DNA from 2 places in the Arthrobacter sp. MDB1-55 genome. Region 2 is predicted to be linked to the other one. Evidence: riboswitches for the same ligand, from Rfam matches in the RefSeq annotation. Region 2 holds a riboswitch; the other holds the start of a gene.
The links. Region 2 has a riboswitch for cyclic di-AMP ahead of AC5RU3_RS14495 (NlpC/P60 family protein). Riboswitches for the same ligand answer to the same signal wherever they lie in the genome.
Positions count from the first base shown of each region.

Region 1: linked by a shared signal. The riboswitch ahead of AC5RU3_RS04445 (LysM peptidoglycan-binding domain-containing protein) and the one ahead of AC5RU3_RS14495 (NlpC/P60 family protein) in region 2 are both predicted to bind cyclic di-AMP.

Region 1 is NZ_JBNHID010000001.1:920,782-931,519, reverse strand. Features, by position in the region: gene smc (chromosome segregation protein SMC) at 1-2,795, opposite strand, end outside; gene AC5RU3_RS04460 (3-oxoacyl-ACP synthase III) at 3,077-4,099, shown strand; gene AC5RU3_RS04455 (alpha/beta fold hydrolase) at 4,093-6,681, shown strand; gene AC5RU3_RS04450 (NAD-dependent epimerase/dehydratase family protein) at 6,678-7,652, shown strand; gene AC5RU3_RS04445 (LysM peptidoglycan-binding domain-containing protein) at 7,834-8,730, opposite strand; cyclic di-AMP (ydaO/yuaA leader) riboswitch at 8,735-8,892, opposite strand; gene AC5RU3_RS04440 (YtxH domain-containing protein) at 9,038-9,319, opposite strand; gene mutM (bifunctional DNA-formamidopyrimidine glycosylase/DNA-(apurinic or apyrimidinic site) lyase) at 9,397-10,431, opposite strand; gene rnc (ribonuclease III) at 10,447-10,738, opposite strand, start outside.
Region 2 is NZ_JBNHID010000003.1:620,551-631,288, reverse strand. Features, by position in the region: gene AC5RU3_RS14535 (helicase-associated domain-containing protein) at 1-2,030, opposite strand, end outside; gene AC5RU3_RS14530 (hypothetical protein) at 2,102-2,380, opposite strand; gene AC5RU3_RS14525 (cold-shock protein) at 2,555-2,938, shown strand; gene AC5RU3_RS14520 (DUF3027 domain-containing protein) at 2,944-3,603, shown strand; gene AC5RU3_RS14515 (MFS transporter) at 3,637-4,923, shown strand; gene serC (phosphoserine transaminase) at 4,920-6,047, opposite strand; gene AC5RU3_RS14505 (iron-dependent transcriptional repressor DtxR) at 6,293-6,985, shown strand; cyclic di-AMP (ydaO/yuaA leader) riboswitch at 7,113-7,304, shown strand; gene AC5RU3_RS14500 (M23 family metallopeptidase) at 7,555-8,319, shown strand; cyclic di-AMP (ydaO/yuaA leader) riboswitch at 8,466-8,627, shown strand; gene AC5RU3_RS14495 (NlpC/P60 family protein) at 8,633-9,430, shown strand; gene AC5RU3_RS14490 (NlpC/P60 family protein) at 9,456-10,274, shown strand; gene AC5RU3_RS14485 (HNH endonuclease) at 10,482-10,738, shown strand, end outside.

The sequences.
Region 1 (10,738 bases), on a different contig from region 2:
TGGTCAGCGGTCAATCCGAGCTCCTCGATGGACCGGTTCTCCAGGGCCTCGATCCTCAGTTTCTGCTGTGTGCGGGCCAGTTCATCCCGGTGCACCGAGTCCGTCAACTCCGCAAGCTCGGCCGTGAGAGCCTCGTTTCCACCACGGACAGTCGCCAGCTCGCTCTCCCAGGCTGCACGTACCTCCTCGGCGGAGTCCCGGGCTTGGGCTGCACGGTCGACCGAGACGTCGAGGAAGGCGAGCACCTGCCGGACCGCCTGCCCTACCGCTGCCGCCTTCGCGCCCTGCAGCCGGCGGATCCTCGCCCGCTCGGCAGCCTGCGCACGCGCGGCACGTTCCGTCTGCGCAGCGTGCTCAAGTGATTCGGCCCGGCTCGTGGTTGCCCTCAGCTGTTCCTCGGCGCTGCGCAGAGCGAGCCTGGCTTCCATCTCGGCCTGCCGGGCATGGGTGGCGGCGAGCGCCAGCATGTCGCGTGTCTGAGTGTCAGGTTCCGACTCCGCGGGAGCTTCCTGCGCCTGCACAAGCCGATGGGTGATGTCCTCCAACCGTTCCTGCTCGGCGGCGAGATTGCTTTCGGCCGCTTCCGCCAGGCGGGTCAACCGCTCGGTCTCCCCCGAAGCGGAGCGCAGGATCGAGCCGAGTTGGCCCAGTTTCTCCGCCACAGCCGCGAGCCGGGCATCAGATTCGTGCAACCGCTCCAAGGCAGCGTCCGCCCGCTCCTGGGCGGCCTGGCGTTGCGCTGTGGCTGCGGAGATCCCGAAGCGCGCCCGCTCATACCGTTCGGTGGCGGCCCGGAGGGCGTCGGTAGCCTCGTCGACGGCGGCCTGAACTTCGAGGGTTCCCGGCGCCGCGGCGGTACCGCCACGCACTGACACGGCTGTGTAGATGTCACCCTCACGCGTCACGGCGGTCAGCTGGGGATGCGCGCGCACCAGCTCTGCCGCGTCAGCGAGAGAAGCGACGACGACGACGCCGGCGAGCAGCGTTCGAACCGCGCCCTCCAGTGCGTCCTGGGTGGTGACGAGGGAGGAGGCCGCACGCGCGCCGTCGGGCAGGGCAGGCGGGTCCTTTGCCCCGGCAGCGGCGCCGGCCACCATCAGCTCGACCCGTCCGGCGTCGTCGTCCTTCAGGGTACGGAGGGCGGTGCCGGCAGCCTCCAGCGAATCGACAGCGACTCCTTCGGCGAGCGGGCCGAGCGCAGCCGCTATGGCGGTCTCGAAGCCCGGCGCAACCGTCAGGAGCTCGGCCACCGGCCCCAATACCCCGGCCGAACCGGCGTCGAGCAGGGAGTTGGATCCGTCCTTGCGTTCCAGGCCCAACCGCAGAGCCTCGATGCGGGCCTGCAGGGCATCCCGTTCGCGTTCGGCCGCCCGTTCCTGCTCCCGCAGCTCCTCCAACGATTCGAGAATGGCTTCGAGCGCAGCGCCCGCTTCCTCATACTCAGCGTCGAGTCCTTCTTCGCCTTCCTCCGCACCTGCCACCTGCGATTCGAGGGCGGTGAACTCACTCTGTGCACGGCGACGGCGTTCGGAGACCTCGACCACGGAGTCGCGGAGCCGCCCGAGCTCGGCTTCTGCCGCTTCGACCCGCGACCGCGCCGCCCCCACCTGGCCGGAAAGCCTGGCCAGGCCCTCGCGCCGGTCCGCGGCTGCACGCAGGAGGGACGCGAGGCGCTGTTCCTCGGCGGCGGCCGCGTCCTCGGCTTCTGCGCGCTGCTCCAGGGCATCCTCGAGCGTGTCATGCCGTTCAGCGATGCGCTCTTCCAGTTCAGCCTGCTCCGCCCGGACAAGCTTCGCCTGCCGGTCGAGCTCGTCTGGATCACGGCCTGTATCCGCTGCTGTATCCACCGAACCCAGCAGACGACGGCGTTCCTCCGCCAGGCTGCCCAGGGAGCGGAAGCGCTCCCGGGTGGATGAGAGGCGGTACCAGGCATCACGAGCGGCGTTGAGCCGTGGGGTCGCCTCCGCCGCGAGACGTTCGAGCTCGGCCTGCCTGGCCCGCCCTGCTTCAAGGAGCGCCTCCACCTCCGCCCGACGTTGCTTCAGCGCGGTCTCATCCGCGATCTCCTGCTCGAACGAAGTGGTGAGCTGAACCAGATCGTCGGCGAGCAGGCGGGCGCGTGCATCCCGCGCCTCGAACTGCACCTGCTGGGCGCGGCGTGCAATGTCGGCCTGTTTGCCGAGCGGCGTCAGTTGCCTGCGGAGCTCGCCCGTGAGGTCTGTGAGCCGTGTGAGGTTCGCCTGCATCGCCTCAAGTTTGCGGACAGTTTTCTCCTTGCGCCGACGATGCTTGAGGATCCCGGCGGCTTCCTCGATGAACCCGCGCCGGTCCTCGGGGGTTGCGTGCAGAACCCGGTCGAGCTGGCCCTGCCCGACGATGACGTGCATCTCACGCCCAAGCCCGGAGTCGGAGAGAAGTTCCTGAATGTCGAGGAGGCGGCAATTGCTTCCATTGATTGCGTACTCGGAGCCGCCTGCACGGAACAGGGTGCGCGAGATAGTCACTTCCGAATACTCGATCGGCAATGCGCCGTCCGCGTTGTCAATTGTCAGCGAGACCTGGGCCCGGCCCAACGGCGGTCTGCCGGACGTTCCGGCGAAGATCACGTCCTCCATCTTCCCGCCGCGGAGCGTCTTCGCCCCCTGCTCACCCATCACCCAGGCGAGGGCATCGACGACATTGGACTTGCCGGACCCATTGGGACCGACGACGGCGGTTACTCCGGGTTCAAAGTCGAATGTCGTTGCAGAGGCAAAAGACTTGAAGCCTCGAACGGTAAGACTTTTCAGGTGCACGGGTCTCGGGTTCTCCGATCAGGGTTGTTACCCCACAATCTACTGTGTTCGCGCCGGTTTCAGCTGCATATGCACAGGCATACCCAACCCTTCCGTCGTCGTGCCAAGGTGCCGTTATCTGCGGGAGGAACTAGGCTTTCCTCAGGATCGTTAGTAACCGAAGTATGCTTATCATCTTCAGATTGGCATCCACTGCCGGCAAAGCGCTATCGGTTCCGGTGCAGCGAACAGCGGACCAGCGGATCGCCCCGTAAGGGGTAGACGGACACAAGGCAGGAAATTTGACCGGTAATTCCAACTTCCGACATCACAACACCGCGCTCCTCGGGGTGGAAAGTGTTGAGGCACCGGTCATCATTACCTCAGCAGAATTCGATCGCATCCTGTCGCCGGCCCTAAAACGTCTGCGGCTCTCCAAGGGCCTCCTGCAGCGCGTCGCCGGAATCACGGAACGGCGCTGGTGGGCGGCCGGAACAGGGTTCGAGGACGGTGCCATTGAAGCCGGCGCCAAAGCGCTTGCGTCTTCGGGGATCGAAGCCTCCCAGATTGGGCTGCTGATCAACACGTCGGTCTCGAGGACCAACCTCGAGCCTTCCGTCGCGGTGAAGATCCACAACGGACTTGGACTTCCCTCCTCAGCGATGAATTTCGACGTTGCGAACGCGTGCCTCGGCTTCGTCAACGGGATGACGTTGGCGGCGAACATGATCGAGGCAGGTCAGATCCAGTACGCGATGGTGGTGAACGGCGAAGACGCACAGGCCACCCAGGAAGCAACCCTGTGCAGACTTAACGAGCCGGGGGCAACCAGGGAAAGCTTCATGCAGGAGTTCGCAACGCTGACGCTGGGCTCCGGGGCAGCGGCCGCAATCCTCGGGCCGGCGGACGCCCACCCCGGATCCCACCGCGTCCTGGGCGGCGTTGCCCGTGCCGGAACCGAACACCACGAACTCTGCGTCGGGGGCATCGACGGCATGTATACAGATGCCCAGGGACTTCTCGACGGAGGCCTGGAGTTGGTGGTCGATGCCTGGACAGAGGCTCAGCAGGACTGGAATTGGGCGGATATGGACCGCTACGTCACCCATCAGGTGAGCACCACGCACACCAAGGCGATCATCGAGGCCGTCAATCTGGATCCCGCCAAAGTCCCACAGACCTTCCCCCGCTGGGGAAACGTGGGGCCGGCGTCGCTGCCCATGACCCTGGCTGCCGAAGCCCAGACCCTCACCGCCGGCGACCGGGTGCTGTGCATGGGCGTGGGTTCTGGACTCAACACCGCGATGCTGGAGATTGAGTGGTAGAACTTCCCGGCGTCGACCCAGCGTGGTCGGCCTATCTCGACGTGCCGTCAACTGCCGGTGTGGATCCCCAGGGAACCGTCAACCGCTGGCACTATCTCGACAACCTCCCGTCCATAGCCGGGAAGGTCCGCGGAACACTGCTGTGTGTCCACGGCAACCCCACCTGGTCCTACCTCTGGCGCAGCGTATTGGCCGCAGGGGCCCGACATGGTTGGCGCGTGGTCGCCGTCGATCAACTTGAGATGGGTTTCTCCGACAGGACCGGCCGGAAACGGCAGCTCGCTGATCGCATTACCGACCTTGATGATTTCGTGGCAGCCGCCGGGGTCCGGGGCCCGCTGGTCACCGTCGGACACGATTGGGGCGGAGTAGTCAGCCTCGGTTTCGCCGAGCGGAACCGCTCCGACCTCCTCGCGGTCATTCTCACGAATACTGCCATCCACCAGGATCCGGGCTCCCCCATACCCGCTCCGCTGAGACTGGCGCTCAACGGAGCAATCCACCGCCTGGGGACGTCGACGACGACGGCGTTCCTCGACACGACCCTCGCCCTGGCGCGGCCGAGACTTGCCGGCGACGTACGGGCCGCCTACCGTGCTCCGTACCGTACCGCGGACCGACGCCGAGGCATCGAACAGTTCGTCGCCGACATCCCCGTCGGTCCCGGGCACCCGTCCCATGCCGAACTGACGAGGATCGCGGAGAGCATACGCACCCTGGACGTACCCGTACTGATGCTGTGGGGGCCGCGTGACCCGATTTTCTCCGACACCTATCTTGATGACCTCATCCGCCGGCTCCCCCACGCTGACGTGCACCGCTTCGAAGGCGCGAGCCATCTGGTCGCCGAAGACCGGGACATCGCCGCGCCGATCTTCGATTGGTTAGATGTGCGTGCCTCCTCGGACGACGACGAGAGCGAGGCTCCCGGGGCAACCACACCGCTCTGGCATCAGATCCGCGAGAGGAGCCGCGGTCCCGCAGCGCAGACGCTCGCCATAGCTGACATGGGACAGGACGGTTCCGTGGCCGCCTCACTCTCCTGGCAGGAACTGGATTCCCGGGTCAGCCGCCTCGCTGCGGCTCTGAACCGGATAGGGGTGACGGCAGGCAGCAGAGTGAGCCTGATGGTCCCACCGGGCATTGACCTGACCGTCCTGATCTACGCCTGTCTCAAACTCGGCGCCGTCATCGTGGTTGCCGACGCTGGGCTGGGACCGAAGGGGCTGAGCCGGGCTGTACGCGGCACAGTCCCGAACTTCCTGATCGGTATCGAACGTGCGCTGGCGGCAGCGCGCCTTTTCGGGTGGCCGGGTGTCCGCATCAGCGCCGGCGCAGTCTCCCCCCTGCGGGGGCGACTGCTGGATGTGAGGTACCGCCTGGAGGATCTCCTGTCGGAGGGAAATGCCTACGACGGCGCCGATCCCGACGCTGACTCCGACGCCGCGATTCTCTTTACGTCCGGTTCAACAGGGCCGGCGAAAGGCGTTGTGTACACGCATCGCCAGTTGTCGGCCATGCGGGACACGCTTGCCGCCACCCTGCAGTTGGCACCGGGCAGTGCACTGGTCGCCGGCTTCGCTCCCTTCGCGCTCCTCGGTCCGGCCCTTGGTGCGGCGTCGGTAACTCCTGATATGGACGTCACCGCGCCACGGACACTGACAGCGCGGGCACTTTCCGATGCTGCAGCCGCCATCGACGCCACCACGGTCTTTGCCTCCCCGGCTGCACTTCGCAACGTTCTGGCTACAGCCGCCGACGTCTCGGACCGCGGGAAGGCGGCGCTCGAGCGGATAGAGGTGCTTCTCTCTGCCGGGGCCCCCGTTCCCGTCACTCTTCTGGAGCATCTACAGCCCCTTGTTCCCAACGCTGTCCTGCACACGCCATACGGCATGACCGAAGCACTGCCGGTGACTGACATCGATTTGGGCCAGATCCGGGAGTCAGCAGCCTCGACGTGTTCGGGTGCCGGCAACGGAGTATGCGTCGGGGCGCCCGTTCCGGGAGCGGAAATCCGCATCAGTGCGCTTGACCGCGACGGCGTTGCGTCGGGTGAACCCACAGCTGAGCCGGGTGTGACGGGAGAAATCCTCGTCCGCGCTCCCCACGTCAAGGACCGCTATTTCCGGTTATGGGTGACTGAACGTGAATCCTCCCGGACTGCCGGCTGGCACCGCACCGGCGACGTCGGACACCTCGACGCTCAGGAGCGGCTGTGGGTAGAAGGACGGCTCGCACACCTGATCACATCCGCCGATGGCATCCTGACGCCCGTAGGGCCGGAGCAGGCAATCGAGCGACTCGACGACGTTCGTCAGGCGGCCGTGGTTGGAATAGGTCCGGCCGGCACACAGGCTGTGGTTGCCGTTGTGGAGCCCGCCCACGGTGCAGGAGCAATCAGCCTCGCACCGACAACCTTGGCCAGCGCCGTCAGGCAAGCGGTCGGCAGTGAGCAACTGGCTGCCGTACTGACGGTGTCCGCACTGCCCACTGATATCCGGCACAACGCGAAGATCGACCGTTCTGCGGTGGCCGAATGGGCTGCCGCTGCGCTCGAGGGACGCGGAAGGAAAAGACCGTGAAGGTCCTGGTGACCGGTGCAAGCGGAATGCTGGGTGGAGCGGTCGCCTCCCTACTGGTGCAGAACGGACATACCGTCCGGACCCTGCAGCGCCGATCTTCGGGCGTACTGGGCGCGGAGGATGTGACCGGTCAGCTAACCGACCGAAGGACGCTTGAGACCGCTGTGGCGGACATGGACGCGGTCGTTCACCTCGCGGCTAAGGTTTCATTCACCGGCGATCCGGCGGAGTTCCACCGCGTCAATGTCACCGGCACAGCTGATCTTCTCAGGGCTGCCCGGACAGCAGGGATCGGTCGGTTCGTGCACGTATCCTCGCCCTCGGTTGCGCACATCGGAAAGCCACTGGTCGGTGCTGCGGCCGGACCGGCAGATCCCCGGCAAGCAAGGGGATCCTATGCCCGGACCAAGGCTGAGTCGGAGATCCTTGCCCTTGGCGCGAATGACGATCGCATGTCGGTCACTGCCATCCGCCCTCACATCGTGTGGGGACCGGGAGATACTCAATTGGTGGAGCGCGTCCTGAACCGCGCCCGTGCCGGCAGGCTTCCGCTCCTCGCCGGCGGCACAGCACTCGTCGACACAACCTATGTGGACAATGCGGCATCCGCCATTGCGGCCGCTCTGCACCGGATCGATCATGTGCGGGGCCTGGCTTTGGTGGTCACGAACGGTGAACCACGCCCCATCGGCGAACTCCTTGCCCGCATGTGCGCGGCAGGCGGAGTTCCTGGACCGAGGATGTCTGTCCCGGGTTGGGTTGGCCGACTTGCCGGAAGCGCCGTCGAGACGTTCTGGCGCGGATCCAACGCCGACGGTGAACCGCCGATGACCCGTTTCCTGGCCGAGCAACTGTCGACGGCGCACTGGTTTGACCAGCGCCAGACCCGGAAGCTTCTGGACTGGACCCCTGAGGTAAGCCTCGACGAGGGCTTTGCACGGCTGGCTGACCACTACGGTGTTGCGATCTGATCCTCGTCCCACCGTGAGGATCCCGCTTCGCTCAACGGCACAGGCGAGCCGAACGACAATGCTGGCAGATGGCAGAACGGCGGAAATGCACGTGGGAAACAAAAGGGAGAACCGGATTCCCGGTTCTCCCTTTTATGTTGAACAGCTATGCGGTGCGAGCCACAGTGGCCGCAGGTGCCTGCTACGCGCGGTAGAAGGACACTGCGCCCAGATCGCTCAGCGGGTGCTGCATGGTGAGGTTTGCACCGTTCATGCCGCTGCTGATGACCTGGCCGTTGCCGGCGTAGACGGCCACGTGTCCGGCGCTGATGACAATGTCACCTGGTGCCGGAGTGCTGACAGGGGTGCCGTAGGCAGCGAACTGTGCCGGGCCGAGGTCGCCGGTTCCCAGTGCGCGCTCCAGCAGGACGGTGCAGTCCTGGATCAGACCGGCCGCGAGCTGGGCCCGAGCCGAAGCGAGGATGCTTGCGCCGGTGGCGCTGCCCGAGCCTTCTGCAACCTGAATCTTGGTCGAGGATGCGGTGGTGATGTTCATCGTGCTGGTCTCAGCAGGAGCCGGAGCAGGAGCCGGGGCGGGAGCCGGAGCAGCCTGAACCTGCGGTGCAGGAGCAGCAGCAGGAGCCGGAGCCGCAGCAGGGGCCGGAGCCGCAGCAGCACTACCGGACAGGCTGATGACCTGGCCCGGGTAGATGATCGAATCCCAGCCGAGGCCGTTCGCAGCGAACACGGCGTCCAGGCTGACACCATAGCTGGCAGCGATCGAGCCGAGGGTGTCGCCGGACTTGACCGTGTGGGTCGGAGCCGCAGCGGCGGGGGCCGGTGCAGCAGGAGCCGGCGCTACGGGGGCGGACGCCGCCTGAACGCTGACCTCAGGCGCCTGGACTGCAGCCGAAGTAGTAGTGGTGGTGGTTCCCGCGCTTGCCGGGAGTGCAGCTCCGAAGAGAATTCCGGAAGCTGCTACAACAACGGCCGCAGGCCGGCCAACGGTGCCAGCGTGAGCGCTGACGGCCTTGGACACAAGCTGCATGGTGCTGGGCGAAGTTGCACGGTGGCGCGCGATATGACGGTTTTTGGACACGGAAATTGCCTCTCCCAATGCCTGCGGAGTTAGCTGTCGGATTCGGATGGGAGCCACCCGGACAATCAGCCTTAGGCCGATTCGTCTTCACCCCTAGGACTTCTGAAGAAGCCCACTATCTGGTTCCCCCGCTCCTGCCGCGATGTGTAGCGAACGGACCTTCCAGCGGCGGCAGGATTAGGCAAATCCACCAGAAGGAAGCCGGGCTTTTGAACCCGGCGTATCCATAACGTTACATTCCTTTGGTTGAATTGTCACGTTTCGATCACAGAGAGGCCATTCCCGCGTGCCTTACAGGGCCCTAGCGTCAGATCTTGTATTCGTCGGTGGGGCTCTTGGGAGCGTCCTGATCGTTGCCGCGATGCATTGCGGACTGCGCCTTCTTCAACACCTGCTCAGCCTGCGCCTGCACCTCCGGAGCCTTCGCCTTTACCGTCTCGGATGCCTGAGAGACCTTGTCCTGGACCTTCGGGCTCTTCCAAAGCTCATTCGCTTTGACCTTGATCTGCTCGTAGCTCGCGCGACCGGCCCGCGCACCCATGACGTAGCCTGCCGCCATGCCTGCCGCAAATACCAACTTGTTCTTCATTGCGATTCTCCTGACGTGTCGGATACCCAGATTTCGAATCTAGTCAGCTTACTTACTTTTGTCACGTCCTGTGACGCTCACCAGCGTCCGTTGCGCGGCCTGGGCTGACACCGGGGGCACGTGTAGGAGGAGCGATTCATGAACGTTTCCCGCCGTATTCGCGACTCCAGGCCGCTCGCAGAACACCTTCGGCAGGGCTCACCCTCCCGGCCATACGCGTTGAGCGAGCGTGCAAAGTAACCGGATGCTCCATTCACGTTGACGTACAGGGAATCAAAGCTGGTTCCCCCCGCATCCAATGCCCGACTCATGACGCTCCGGCACGCCTCAAGCAACCGTGACGCCTCCGCCCGGCGAAGGGTATCTGTTGCTCGCGCATAATGAAGCTTTGCGTCCCAGAGCGATTCGTCGGCATAGATGTTGCCCACACCGGAGATAAGTGTCTGGTCGAGGAGCGCGCGTTTCAGCCCGGTACGCCTGGCGCGCAGTTTGCCGAAGTAGGAATCGAAGGAAAAAGCCGGGTCCAGCGGGTCCCTGGCGATATGTGCTGCCTCAACGGGCACCAACGGCGCCGGGTCCTCCCCCAGTCCGCCGGGAAAACCATCCGGCGTGGTCACCATGCTGGTGACAAAGAGCCCCCCGAAGATTCGCTGGTCGACAAAGCGGAGTTCTTTCGGCAGCGGATCGGCCCCGCCAGTGGACGAAAGCGTGAGGCGTACTTTCAGGTGTTTCTCGTCGGGCTGGTGGGAATCCTCGACCAGCAGCTGGCCGCTCATACCCAGGTGAGCCATCAACGCAACGGCGGATCCGCCGTGCCGTTGCCCGCTGGCAAGCAAGCCACTCGACAATGCTGCGTCCGATCCGGCGTCGTCGGCGGTGTCAGGGAGGGCTGCGCCATCATCCGGACCGGTGAGCGGCAGCCAGAGAAATTTTCCGCGGCGGACGGCATCCGAGATTGAGGCACCCACGAGGTTGCCGATGAAGTCTTCGGTTCCCATTGCGTGGCGGCGGATAGAACGTGGATCCAGAACGTCGACCGCTTCGATACGGCGTCCGCGCACCCACCGCGCGAGCCCACGGCGGACTACCTCCACCTCAGGAAGTTCAGGCATGGCGCAGGCCTGGGGTCACGTGGACTGGCGTTGATCCACGCCCGCCTGAGCGTCGGCGCCCGCCGCCTGCAGCAGCTTCCAGGAGGCTGCTGCGGCCTCCTGCTCGGCTTCCTTCTTGGACCTGCCGGATCCTGAACCGTAGGCGGATCCTCCAATGATCAGGATCGCCTCAAAACGGCGGTCGTGGTCCGGACCGAAGCCGGTGACCTGGTAATCGATCACTCCCATGCGCTGCGCGGCTGCGATCTCCTGAATGCTGGTCTTCCAGTCCGTCCCGGCTCCGAGGGCAGCAGCATCCTGCAGCACG
Region 2 (10,738 bases):
GCACTCCGAATCGGCTGCCTCACTTCAGCGCCCCCCTCCAACGCGGGGGAGTAGCCGAGCTCGCGCAGTGCTGAGGCAAGTTCGGCAGGCGTAGCCTGGGCCGTCACGACGGTTGGTGCAAGCCGGACAAGCCCGAGCGCCGCGGCTGCGGGATCCGCGAGGAGTGCCGTCAGAGCGGCGTCGTCATCGCTGCGAACGTAGCTGAAGGCGGGACCGACGCGCAGCGACCCGTAGCGGGCGGCGGTGTCTTCCACGAGGTAGCGCACCGGTTGCGGAACGTTCGTGGCAGAGTGCTTCTCAAGGAAGGCCAGAATGGCTGCGGCGTCCTGACCGGTGTCGAGGGCACGCCGCACCGACTGGGCGGAAAACCGGTACACAGTTGCCGGGCCCTGTCCCTCCGCAGAGGCGAGCAGGGCAAGTTCACGGGCGACCTGGGGCTCAAGATAACCAGGCGCCACTGCGGTCAGGTCGGCCTGCAGCATGAAGTGGGTGAGCGGTTCAGGGAGGGCATCGCGAAGAGCCTCAACGGCGTCATCGAACCGGTCCTCCGCGACTGCTCCTCCGAGGTCAGTCAAGGCGCCGGAACCGAGCAGGCCGAGGTGCCCCATCTCCACCACCATCCCAGGGACCAGCCGGGAAAAGCGGCGGCGGAGGCGGGGTTGCTGCCAGGTGAGCCTCTCGATCAGGGAGGATGCGTCGAGAACGCACGCGCGGCCGTCGTCGTTTGCTGCTTCCGTTGAGATCGCCAGAGCCGCAGACAACGCACGACGGCGGACGGCCGGCGCGTCGGTCCGGTTGGCCTCCGATGACAGCGGATTGACGGTGCTGCCGCTGGGCAGCCGACCTCCCACGAGGGAAGGAGCACGCTCCGCACCAAGCCACGCGCGCACCAGTTGAAGCCACTGCTCGTGACGTTCAGAAAGGTGCCAGGACCCGCTCGCCGCGGCCGTCCAGCGCGAGCTGTCCGGGTCAAGTGCGATGAGCCCCGCGAGTGCGGCCAGCTCAAGCAGCCAGACCACCTGTTCGCGGTCCACACGAAGCGAGTCCGCGAGCCGACGGACTTCACGGACGCCCACTCCTCCCGTGCGCAGCGTCGCTATGGGTTCGGACTGCGCAGCGGCCAGGAGCTCCGTGACCAGCCGAAGTGTCTCGGCCACGGCCCCGAAGGCGGCGTTGTCCCGAAGGCTCACCCGTACCGAGTTCAGGCGAGGTTCAGGCGGCGTTACCGGCAGGGAAGGAATGATCAGGCCGCCACGCGCCGCGATTCCCACCTCGCGGGGTAGCTCCACGTGGTTCGCGTCGAGCCGGATGAGCAGTCCGTTCTCGAGGAGCCACTCAATCCGCGTTACCGTCCCCGATGCTGCGCCGGCTTTGGCTGATCCCACCGGCGAAGCTGCGAGCTTTGCCAGCAGGTCCGGTGCTTTCTCCGGAACCGCTGCAAGAACCGCGTCCCAGGATTCTTCAAGCACTCGAGCGAGCTCGGTCGCCGGATCGCTGCCGGCCGGTAAGCCCGTCGGTCGGGGTACCGCCGACGCATACAGGCGTTCGAGCCCGGTCCTGATGCGCTCGCCATACTCGGGGTACTGCTGCACCAGCATTGCGAGCGGACGCCCCAGCCCTGCCGGATAGGGGCCGAGCGCTTCGTGGAGCGTCTCCAGTGGTAAATAAGAGTGCCGGCTCCTCGACAAACGACCGGACCGCACAAGGGCGATGTCCCGGAGCTGCGCGAGGTAGGGCTCGAGCATCTTGGCGGTCGTCGAGCCGATCACCGTCTTGAGGGTTGCTGCCGTGCTGCCGACTTCGCCGTCAAGATTCGTTGTAAGGACGACGGCCTCCAACACCATCAATTGGGGGGCGCTCAGAGTTTCGAGCGCGCGCTGCACACTGACCCGCGTTGACGCCCGTGCCGCGAGGGCGGCAAAGTCCGGAACGGGCGGAAGCACCACGTCGGGGCGTGCGGCCATCAGCTGGCGGAGTTCGGAGTCGCTGCGGGACGCCAGATCTTCGGCTAGGGCACGGATGGCGGACACCACATTAACGTTACTCGCACCGGGGAACGGCGGGGCGACGGTGTGGCCGGACACCGACGGCTGCGCGTGAGTTAACTGCGGCCGCGGGAAATAACGCTGCTGACGACGCTGACGAGCATCAGCAGGAAGGCCAGAGGCAGGCAAAAATACGCGGCGGCCATGAATCCCGGCCACGGCTGCATGCCCATCCACGCAGACACGAGGACGGCCACGAGCGAAATGAGGCCGACAGCTGCGAGCGTGACCGCGGCAATCAACAGGATGCGCCCGCTTCGAGGGGTGCCTTTTGCCTCCCTGAGGGGACTGGCGCCGTCGTTCGCGTCAGGAACGGAGGATGGGTTCTGCATCATGATGCTCCTAGCGTACAAGGGTGCTCATCGTCCATTCCCCTCACCGGTGCCGGTATCCTGTTAAGGCAGACTTTTTCGCTGCGTACGGCCAGTTCACCGACATCGCGTCGATTCCTATCGATTCGTCGGTAACTCACGGCCTGCGCACCAGCAGTACGAGAACGGGGTAATTACGTGCCTATCGGCAAGGTGAAGTGGTTCGACTCTGAAAAGGGTTTCGGCTTTCTGGCGACGGATGACGGCAAGGAAGTATTCCTGCATGCCTCCGCGCTCCCTGCCGGAGTAACAGAGGTGAAGGTGGGGGCCCGGCTCGAGTTCGGCGTCGCTGATGGACGCAAGGGCCTGCAGGCATTGTCGGCCCGCATCCTTGATGCCCAGCCGTCTGTAGCCAAGGCAACACGGAAGAAGGCGGAAGATATGGCCGTCATCACCGAGGACCTGATCCGCCTGCTCGACGACGTGTCCAACGGTCTGCGCCGCGGTCGGTACCCCGACAAGTCGCACTCCGCGAAGGTTGCTGCGGTGCTGCGCGCCGTCGCGGATGACCTGGACGTTTAGGTCCAATGACTGAATCTCCAGCATCGACGGAGTCCGGGGAGGCTCAACCAGCGGAAGCACCGGGAGCCGTGGCATCCGCGGTTCCCGCTGCCAAGCGCCGCCCCGCCCGGAAGCCGTCCAAGCCCGACGCCGTATTGGCTGCCGCTGTGGACGCCGCACGGAACGGTGTGCTGGAGATCGCCGACGGAACACCCGTGGGTGAGCATCTGGGAGTCGTCCCGGAGGCGGAGAGGCTCGTCACCCACCGTTTCGCGGCCAATGTTCCGGGTTACGTGGGCTGGCACTGGTTTGCGACGCTCGCCCGGGTTCCCCGTGGCAAGGACGTTACCGTCTGCGAGGTCGGGTTGTTGCCTTCTGCGGACGCCCTGCTGGCCCCCGACTGGGTCCCGTGGTCCGAACGCGTCCGCCCGGAAGACACCGCGGAGGAAACAGCGGAGGAAACAGCGGCCGGGGATTCAGCGGAGGCCGCCGAAGTGGACCACGTCATGGAAGCAGACGTGGACCCTGAAGAAGACACTGCTGACAGCGCGCATGCTGAACCTGAACCTGCAGCTGACGAACCTGCTGACAGTGAGCCCGTCGAAAGGGGATCGGCGGGGACCGGCTCCCCGGACCCCGATGCCGATGATCCGAGCACTCCCGGGGGCGAATCCCCAGTTGCCTAGGGTGTGGAGGGCTGCAGGAAGGAGGGTTGCCTGATGGGCATGTTCCGATCCCTGCACATCCACAATTACCGGCTCTGGTTCATCGGTGCACTGATCTCCAATATCGGCACCTGGATGCAGCGCACGGCCCAGGACTGGCTCGTCTACGACATCCTCACGGATCAGGACGCCGCGGCGATGGGTATCGTCATGGCCCTGCAGCTCGGTCCGCAGCTCTTCATTGCCCCGTGGGCGGGTCTGATAGCCGACACGGTCGATCGCCGGAAGCTGTTGATCGGAACGCAGGCCGCGATGGCCGCGCTCGGTGTCGGCCTTGGGCTTTTGGTCGTGTTTGGCCTGGCAGAACTCTGGCACGTCTATGCATTCGCTCTTGCGCTGGGAGTAGTAGCCGCAATTGACGCTCCGGCCCGTCAGGCCTTTGTCTCGGAAGTGGTACGCGACGAATACCTCCCCAACGCGGTGGCCCTCAACAGCGCCTCTTTCAACGGGGCCCGGATGTTCGGGCCCGCGGTTGCAGGCCTGCTCACCGTGGCCGTCGGCCCGGGGTGGGTCTTTCTCATCAATGCCGTGACATTCGGTGCAATGATCTTTGCCCTCGTGACAATCCGGCAAGGAGAATTGCGCGTTCTCAAGAGGTCAGCGCCTGGGCGTGGCAGGATCCGGGCAGGCTTCCGGTACGTGCGACTTCGGCCCGACCTGATGATGGTGATGTTTGCCATTTTCATTGTGGGGACGTTCGGGTTGAACTTCGCCGTCTACATTGCGGCGATGGCCCGGACCGAGTTCAACACGGACGCCGGCATCTTCGGCACCCTGTCGTCAATCATGGCCGTGGGCTCTGTGACCGGCGCCCTGCTCTCGGCCCGGCGGGAACGGCCACGTCTCAGGTTCATCTTCGGAGCTGCCGGCGCATTCGGCCTGGCCTGCCTGCTAGCTGCGCTTGCGCCTTCAGTGTGGCTCTTCGGCGTGACGCTGATTCCTGTGGGACTGTTTGCCCTGACCCTCATGACCAGCGCGAACGCGTACGTTCAAACCACTACGGCGCAGGAAATGCGCGGCCGCGTGATGGCACTGTACTTCGCCATCTTCCTCGGCGGAACACCGATCGGAGCGCCGATCGTGGGATGGGTGACCAATGCCTTCGGCCCTCGGTGGGGCCTGGTGGTGGCCGCCGCGTCGGGCTTCGTGGCTGCTGTAGCCGGGCTCGTGTGGGTTTGGCGGTCCCATCACGTAACAGTTCGCCTCGTGCGTTCGGAGCCGAGGCGGCTCAGGTTGACCCTGGCCGCCACGGCACGGGACACGCCGGAGCGTGACGGCTAGGAGCGCTCAACTACGTAATCGACGCACTCCAGCAGCGCCGACACGTCGGAGGGCTCAATCGCCACGAACGTTGCAATCCGCAGCTGGTTGCGGCCCAGCTTCCGGTACGGCTCGACGTCTACTATCCCGTTGGCGCGCAGGGTCTTGGCCACCGCCGACGCGTCGACGCTCTCATCGAAATCGATGGTGGCGATGACGTTGGAGCGGTGGTCCGGGTTCTGTACAAACGGGGTCGCTATGGACGAGGCTTCCGCCCAGCTGTAGATGCGTCCTGCGGAGTCGGCAGTGCGCTGCGCGGCGAAGTCGATGCCGCCGTTCCCGTTGAGCCATTCGATCTGCGCGTTCAGAGTCACCAGGGTCGAGAGAGCAGGCGTGTTGTACGTCTGGTTCAGGCGCGAGTTGTCGATGGCCGTCTGCAGGTCGAGGAAATCCGGAATCCAGCGGCCCGAGGACTTGATCGACGCAGCCCGCTCCAGCGCTGCAGGAGAAAACAGTCCAAGCCACAATCCGCCGTCGGACGCGAAGTTCTTCTGCGGTGCGAAGTAGTAAACGTCAGCCTGGGACACATCCACCGCAAGTCCGCCCGCAGCAGAGGTCGCATCGACCGCGATCAGCGCACCCTCGTCAGCTCCGGCCACACGCTCAACGGGGGCTGCAACCCCTGTCGAGGTTTCATTCTGGGGCCAGGCATAGAAGTCGACGCCGGACTCGGCCTGGGGGGCGGGTCGGGTCCCCGGCTCGGACTTGATGACAGTCGAGTCTCCAAGGAAGGGCGCCTTCGAGGTTGCTGTAGCGAACTTCGAACCGAACTCGCCGAACGAGAGGTGCTGGGCGCGCGTTTTCACCAGCCCGAAGGAGGCAACATCCCAGAAAGCTGTGGACCCTCCGACGCCCAGAACAACTTCATACCCTTCGGGGGCACGGAAGAAGTCCATCAGCCCTGACCGCACAGAGCCGACCAGGTTCTTGACCGGAGCCTGGCGGTGGGACGTTCCGAGCAGGTCAGTCCCCGCACGGTTCAGGGCTTCCAGCTGCTCCGGACGGACCTTGGAGGGGCCTGCGCCGAACCGTCCATCCTTCGGCAGCAGCTCGGTTGGGATGCGGATGTCGGTGGAAGTGCTCATGATTACTCCAGGACGGTTGCTTGGTGTGGGGTCTCGCAGACCATTCTGCCCCAGCGGCCGCAGCGCCGGCGCATTGTGACCGGTGGGAGTGCACAACACCGTGCTGATGCGTCCCAGTCAAAGCGGCAAACCTACATGGGTTAACCTTGTGGGGCGTAGGGATGACGACGGTCGCCCGTTTTCGGGGCGCTGCTGCCGCCGCATCAACGCTCAAACCGCACCAGTGCCAAGGAGCTGAACCCCGCATGACGGACCTCATCGACACCACCGAGATGTACCTGCGGACCATCCTTGAGCTCGAGGAAGAGAACATTGTTGCTCTGCGCGCGCGGATTGCCGAGCGGCTTCGGCACTCCGGGCCAACGGTGTCGCAGACGGTCGGCCGCATGGAACGCGACGGACTGGTGATCGTGACCGGGGACCGTCACCTCGAGCTGACGGAGCTCGGACGCCGGCGGGCCACTGAGGTGATGCGCAAGCACCGGCTGGCGGAGCGGCTGCTTTCTGACGTCATCGGCCTCGACTGGGCGTACGTCCACGACGAGGCATGCCGTTGGGAACATGTGATGAGCGAGCGCGTTGAGCGGAGGCTGTATGAGCTGCTCGGTCAGCCGACGCAGTCGCCCTACGGCAACCCGATTCCCGGTCTCGAAGCAATCGGGGGTACTCCCTCCGAGCTCCAGACAATGGGTGTGTGCACTCTCACAGAGGCCATGGCAACATACGTCCCGGGATCGAGCGTGACCCTCGTACGTCTCGCTGAGCCGATCCAGGTTGATCCTGAGTTGCTGACCCAGCTGGACGAGGGCGGCCTCCGTCCCGGAGCCCGCATGACGCTGCAGGCTGTAGGCGAATACGTGTCCGTGCGGGTGCCCGATGTCGAAGGTGCATTGGAGCTTCCACCCGAAGTCGCGTCGCACGTTTTCGTCGCGGTTTAGTTTCCGCCCCGGCGGTCCGGACAGACCCGCTGGATTCCCGAAGGATATCCACAGCATGGTTACGGAATGATTACTTTTGGTCCGTCCGAGCTATAGTTAATCCCTGGCGCTGATACTTCAGCGTTACCTGGTTCGCATGCCTAACCCTGTCAGCGAACGCAGTGTTTCAAGATGGACAGGGGCGGAGGACCCACAACCGGTGATGGCTTGCCATGACCTTGGGGTGAAGTCCGGGTGCTGCCACTACGCGCGTATCCGGGCCGAGTTTTCTCATACTCGAATCCGACAGCTAACTTCGCAGGCGGAAATGAGAGAGGGTCTCCTTGTCGAACACTGCTTCGGGGCGCCGCCGTGCCAGCGCCCCGGTCGCTGAAGCGCGGCCACGCGACGCCCACAGGCGTGAGCGGGCCGAGCGAATCGCCAGTCAGGCAGCGGTGCACGCAGCCGCTTCGCCTGCCCCGGTGTCTTCACCTTCCCCGGCTTCGCCACGTCTGACGGTGCCAGAGGCGCCTCGCTGTGCAGCCGCTCCAATGTCACGGCGTGAAGCCCGCACTGGTTCCGTTGCGTCCGTGAGCAGCGGAGCGTTCGCGCAGCCAGCGGCGCTGCGCCCCCGCGATGGCCAGAGGATTGAACGACGACGACGCGCTGTCACCGCTCGCCGCGACGTCTCCTTCGCCGGGATCAGCCAGAAGGTCGCCATTGCAGCCGCCGCATCGGGCATGGTACTGACCGTCGCACTTCCCACCACCGCCGCAGTCGTGCCCGCAGAGGCTCAGGTAGCTGCCGCCGCTTCGGCCGAGCAGGCAGAGCCGCAACCCATCCAGGCGGCCGCGGGCGCCGAGGTTTCGTTTGACCGCGCTGCCCTTCACGGCAAGTTCGATCCGGACGCCAAGCTCGTGGAGATTGTTTCTGCATCAGGTGGAGACATCGTGGCGGATGAGTCGAAGGGATCGCTCTCCGCGCCGCTGGACCACGTGGTGATGAGTTCGCCCTTCGGGACCCGGGTGAGCCCGATCACCGGTGCCGGGGAGCTCCACACCGGGCAGGACATGAGCGAGGCCTGCGGCACTGCTGTCAGAGCAGCAGCGGCCGGCACCGTGACGTTCGCGGGCTGGCATGCCTACGGCGGCGGCAACCGTGTGGTGGTCAAGCACGCCAACGGGTTGGAGACCACCTACAACCATCTGTCGGCGATGGATGTCACTGTGGGCCAGGTTGTGGACCGCGGGGAAGCCATCGCCCGGGTGGGTTCGACGGGTGCCTCAACGGGCTGCCACCTGCACTTTGAGGTGCTTGTCGACGGCAAGAACGTCGACCCAATGGGCTGGCTCTGAGCCGTTGCTCAGGTCGTCGTAACCATGAACACACCGTTCCGTGACCTGAATGTGACATACCTGATTTTCTGATGTACCGTTTCACTCGTGCCAAATCGCAGGGGGTTTGGCACTCTCGCGCAGATCGCCTAGCTCTGCCACTGCACGAGATCCGTTCGCAACAATCGCATGGCAGGGGCGGGGGAACCAATTGCGGGCTTCTTCTTCAGAAGTCCTTGGGGTTAAGTCGCTGGATCTGAGACGATCCGCGGCCGGGTGACTCCCATCCGAATCCGACAGCTCACCTCGCAGGCGTAGGGAGAGGCAATTTAACGTGTCAAACAGCTCTGCGCTGGGCCGCCACCGTGCGGTGCCGGCTCATACAAACTCGCTCGCAGCCATTTCGAAGGCTGTTTCTTCTAACGCAGGTTCCGTAGGACGCCAGGCAGCAGTTATCGTCGCCGCTTCCGGCCTCGTACTCACCGCCGGTCTTCCCGCTCACGGCGCATCTGACGCCCAGCGTTCAGCCCAGGCCGTCGGAACCCTCAGCGCAGTCGCTCAGCCAACCGCCGTCAGCGCATCCGCGGATGCAGCAGTTTCATTCGAGCGCGCAGCCGTCGAAGCCGTCGCTGCTCCCGAGATCGAAGTTGCTCCCGTTGAGGCTGCTCCGGTCGAAGCTGCGCAGGCAGAGGTCGTCGAAGCAGCACCCGCTCCGGCCGCAGTGGAGGTTGAGACCGTAGAGGTTGCAGCCGTCGCCCAGCCCGAGGTCAAGGTCGAGGCCGCCGCAGTGAAGGCTCCAGTCCCTGTCGAAGCGCCTACATCCAGCGGGGTCGGTGCAGCACTCGTCGGATCCGCTTACTCCCAGATCGGCGTTGCGCAGGATTGCACCGCCATGGTTGAAAAGGCTCTTCGCTCCATCGGCAAGTCCGTCGGAGATATCGCACCGAGCGACTTCTTCGCTTTCGGCTCCGTAGTATCCACTCCCGCACCCGGTGACCTCGTGGTCTCGGGCGGTCACGTTGCCATCTACGTCGGCAACGGCCAGGTCATCAGCGGTGGCCTGAACGGTATGAACACCGGCCTTCACAGCCTTTCCGACCTCTCCGGCTACAGCTTCGTCCGCGTTAGCTAGAACCAGTTACCTGGAGCACACACACATGACCTCGAATACCCGTGCCATCGCGCGCCACCGCGCCGAAGTACAGCGTTCCGCCCACCTCTCATCCATCGCACGCGCCGTCAGCGACAACGCTGGGGGAGTGGGACGCCAGGCAGCCGTCATTGCGGCAGCTTCCGGTCTCGTTCTGACCAGCGGTGTCGCCGCAAACGCGGTCGAACTTCCGTCGGAACGCAACACCGTCACCACCGCGCTTGAGGTCGAGGCCGTCAAGGCTCCGGTCCAGGCGCCGGCTGACGCTGAGATCTCGTTCAACAAGACCGCCGTGAAGGCTGTGGCAGCTCCTACAGTGGCAGCGCCTGTTGTAGAGCCGCAGGCGGAGACCGTTGAAGCCGCTCCGGTTGAGGTTCCGGTTGTTGAGGCCGCAGTTCAAGCCGCGCCTGCAGTCGCAGTGGAAGCAACGGCCACTGTTGCTGCGCAGCCAGCTGTCGCCGAGAAGCCCGCCCCCGCAGCACCCGAGGTATCGTCCGGCGTGGCCGCCACCATCGCTGCTGCCGCCAAGGCTCAGCTCGGTGTGACCCAGGACTGCACACGCCTTGCCAGCAACGCTCTCGCTGCCGCTGGGATCAACTTCCACGGCTGGCCGGCCGGCTACCTCTCCCTTGGCCGCACGGTCAGCGCCGCTGAAGCGATCCCCGGCGATCTGATCTACTACGCAGACGGCGGCATGGGCGCAGCTCACATTGCCGTTTACATCGGTGGAGGCCAGGCAGTTCACGGTGGCTTCAACGGAAACCAGACGGTCATCGCCCCGGCCGAGCTCGGATCGGGTGGAGTTTACATCCGCGTCGGCGGCTGATTGCTGGTCAGCAAACGTTTATAGGGTCTCTTGCCGCACGGCAGGGGGCCCTATCGTTTTCCTCCGCCGGCACAGAGTGGCGATTGACGAATCCTTGTAGCAACGGCTTACTCTTGCACTGTTAATCCGAAGTACCTTCGCTGTAGCCTCGCAGGGCGCCAGGAGTTCCTCTGATCCTGCAGCTATGGACGGCAAAGAGGAATGTGCATGCGCACTCTCGTTCTGAATGCTGGATACGAACCACTGGCGGTGGTGACCTTCCGCCGGGCACTCGTCCTTGTCCTCACCGGTAAAGCGAGCGTCGTGGCAGAAGGTGAAGACCCGGTTGTCGGCCCCAACGAAGTCTTGTCGCGACCGTCAGTCATTCTGCTCAACCGGTACGTGAAAATCCCATACCGCAGCAGTTCCGTCGCGACGCGTCGCGGAGTGCTGCGCCGTGACAATCACCTGTGCGCATACTGTGG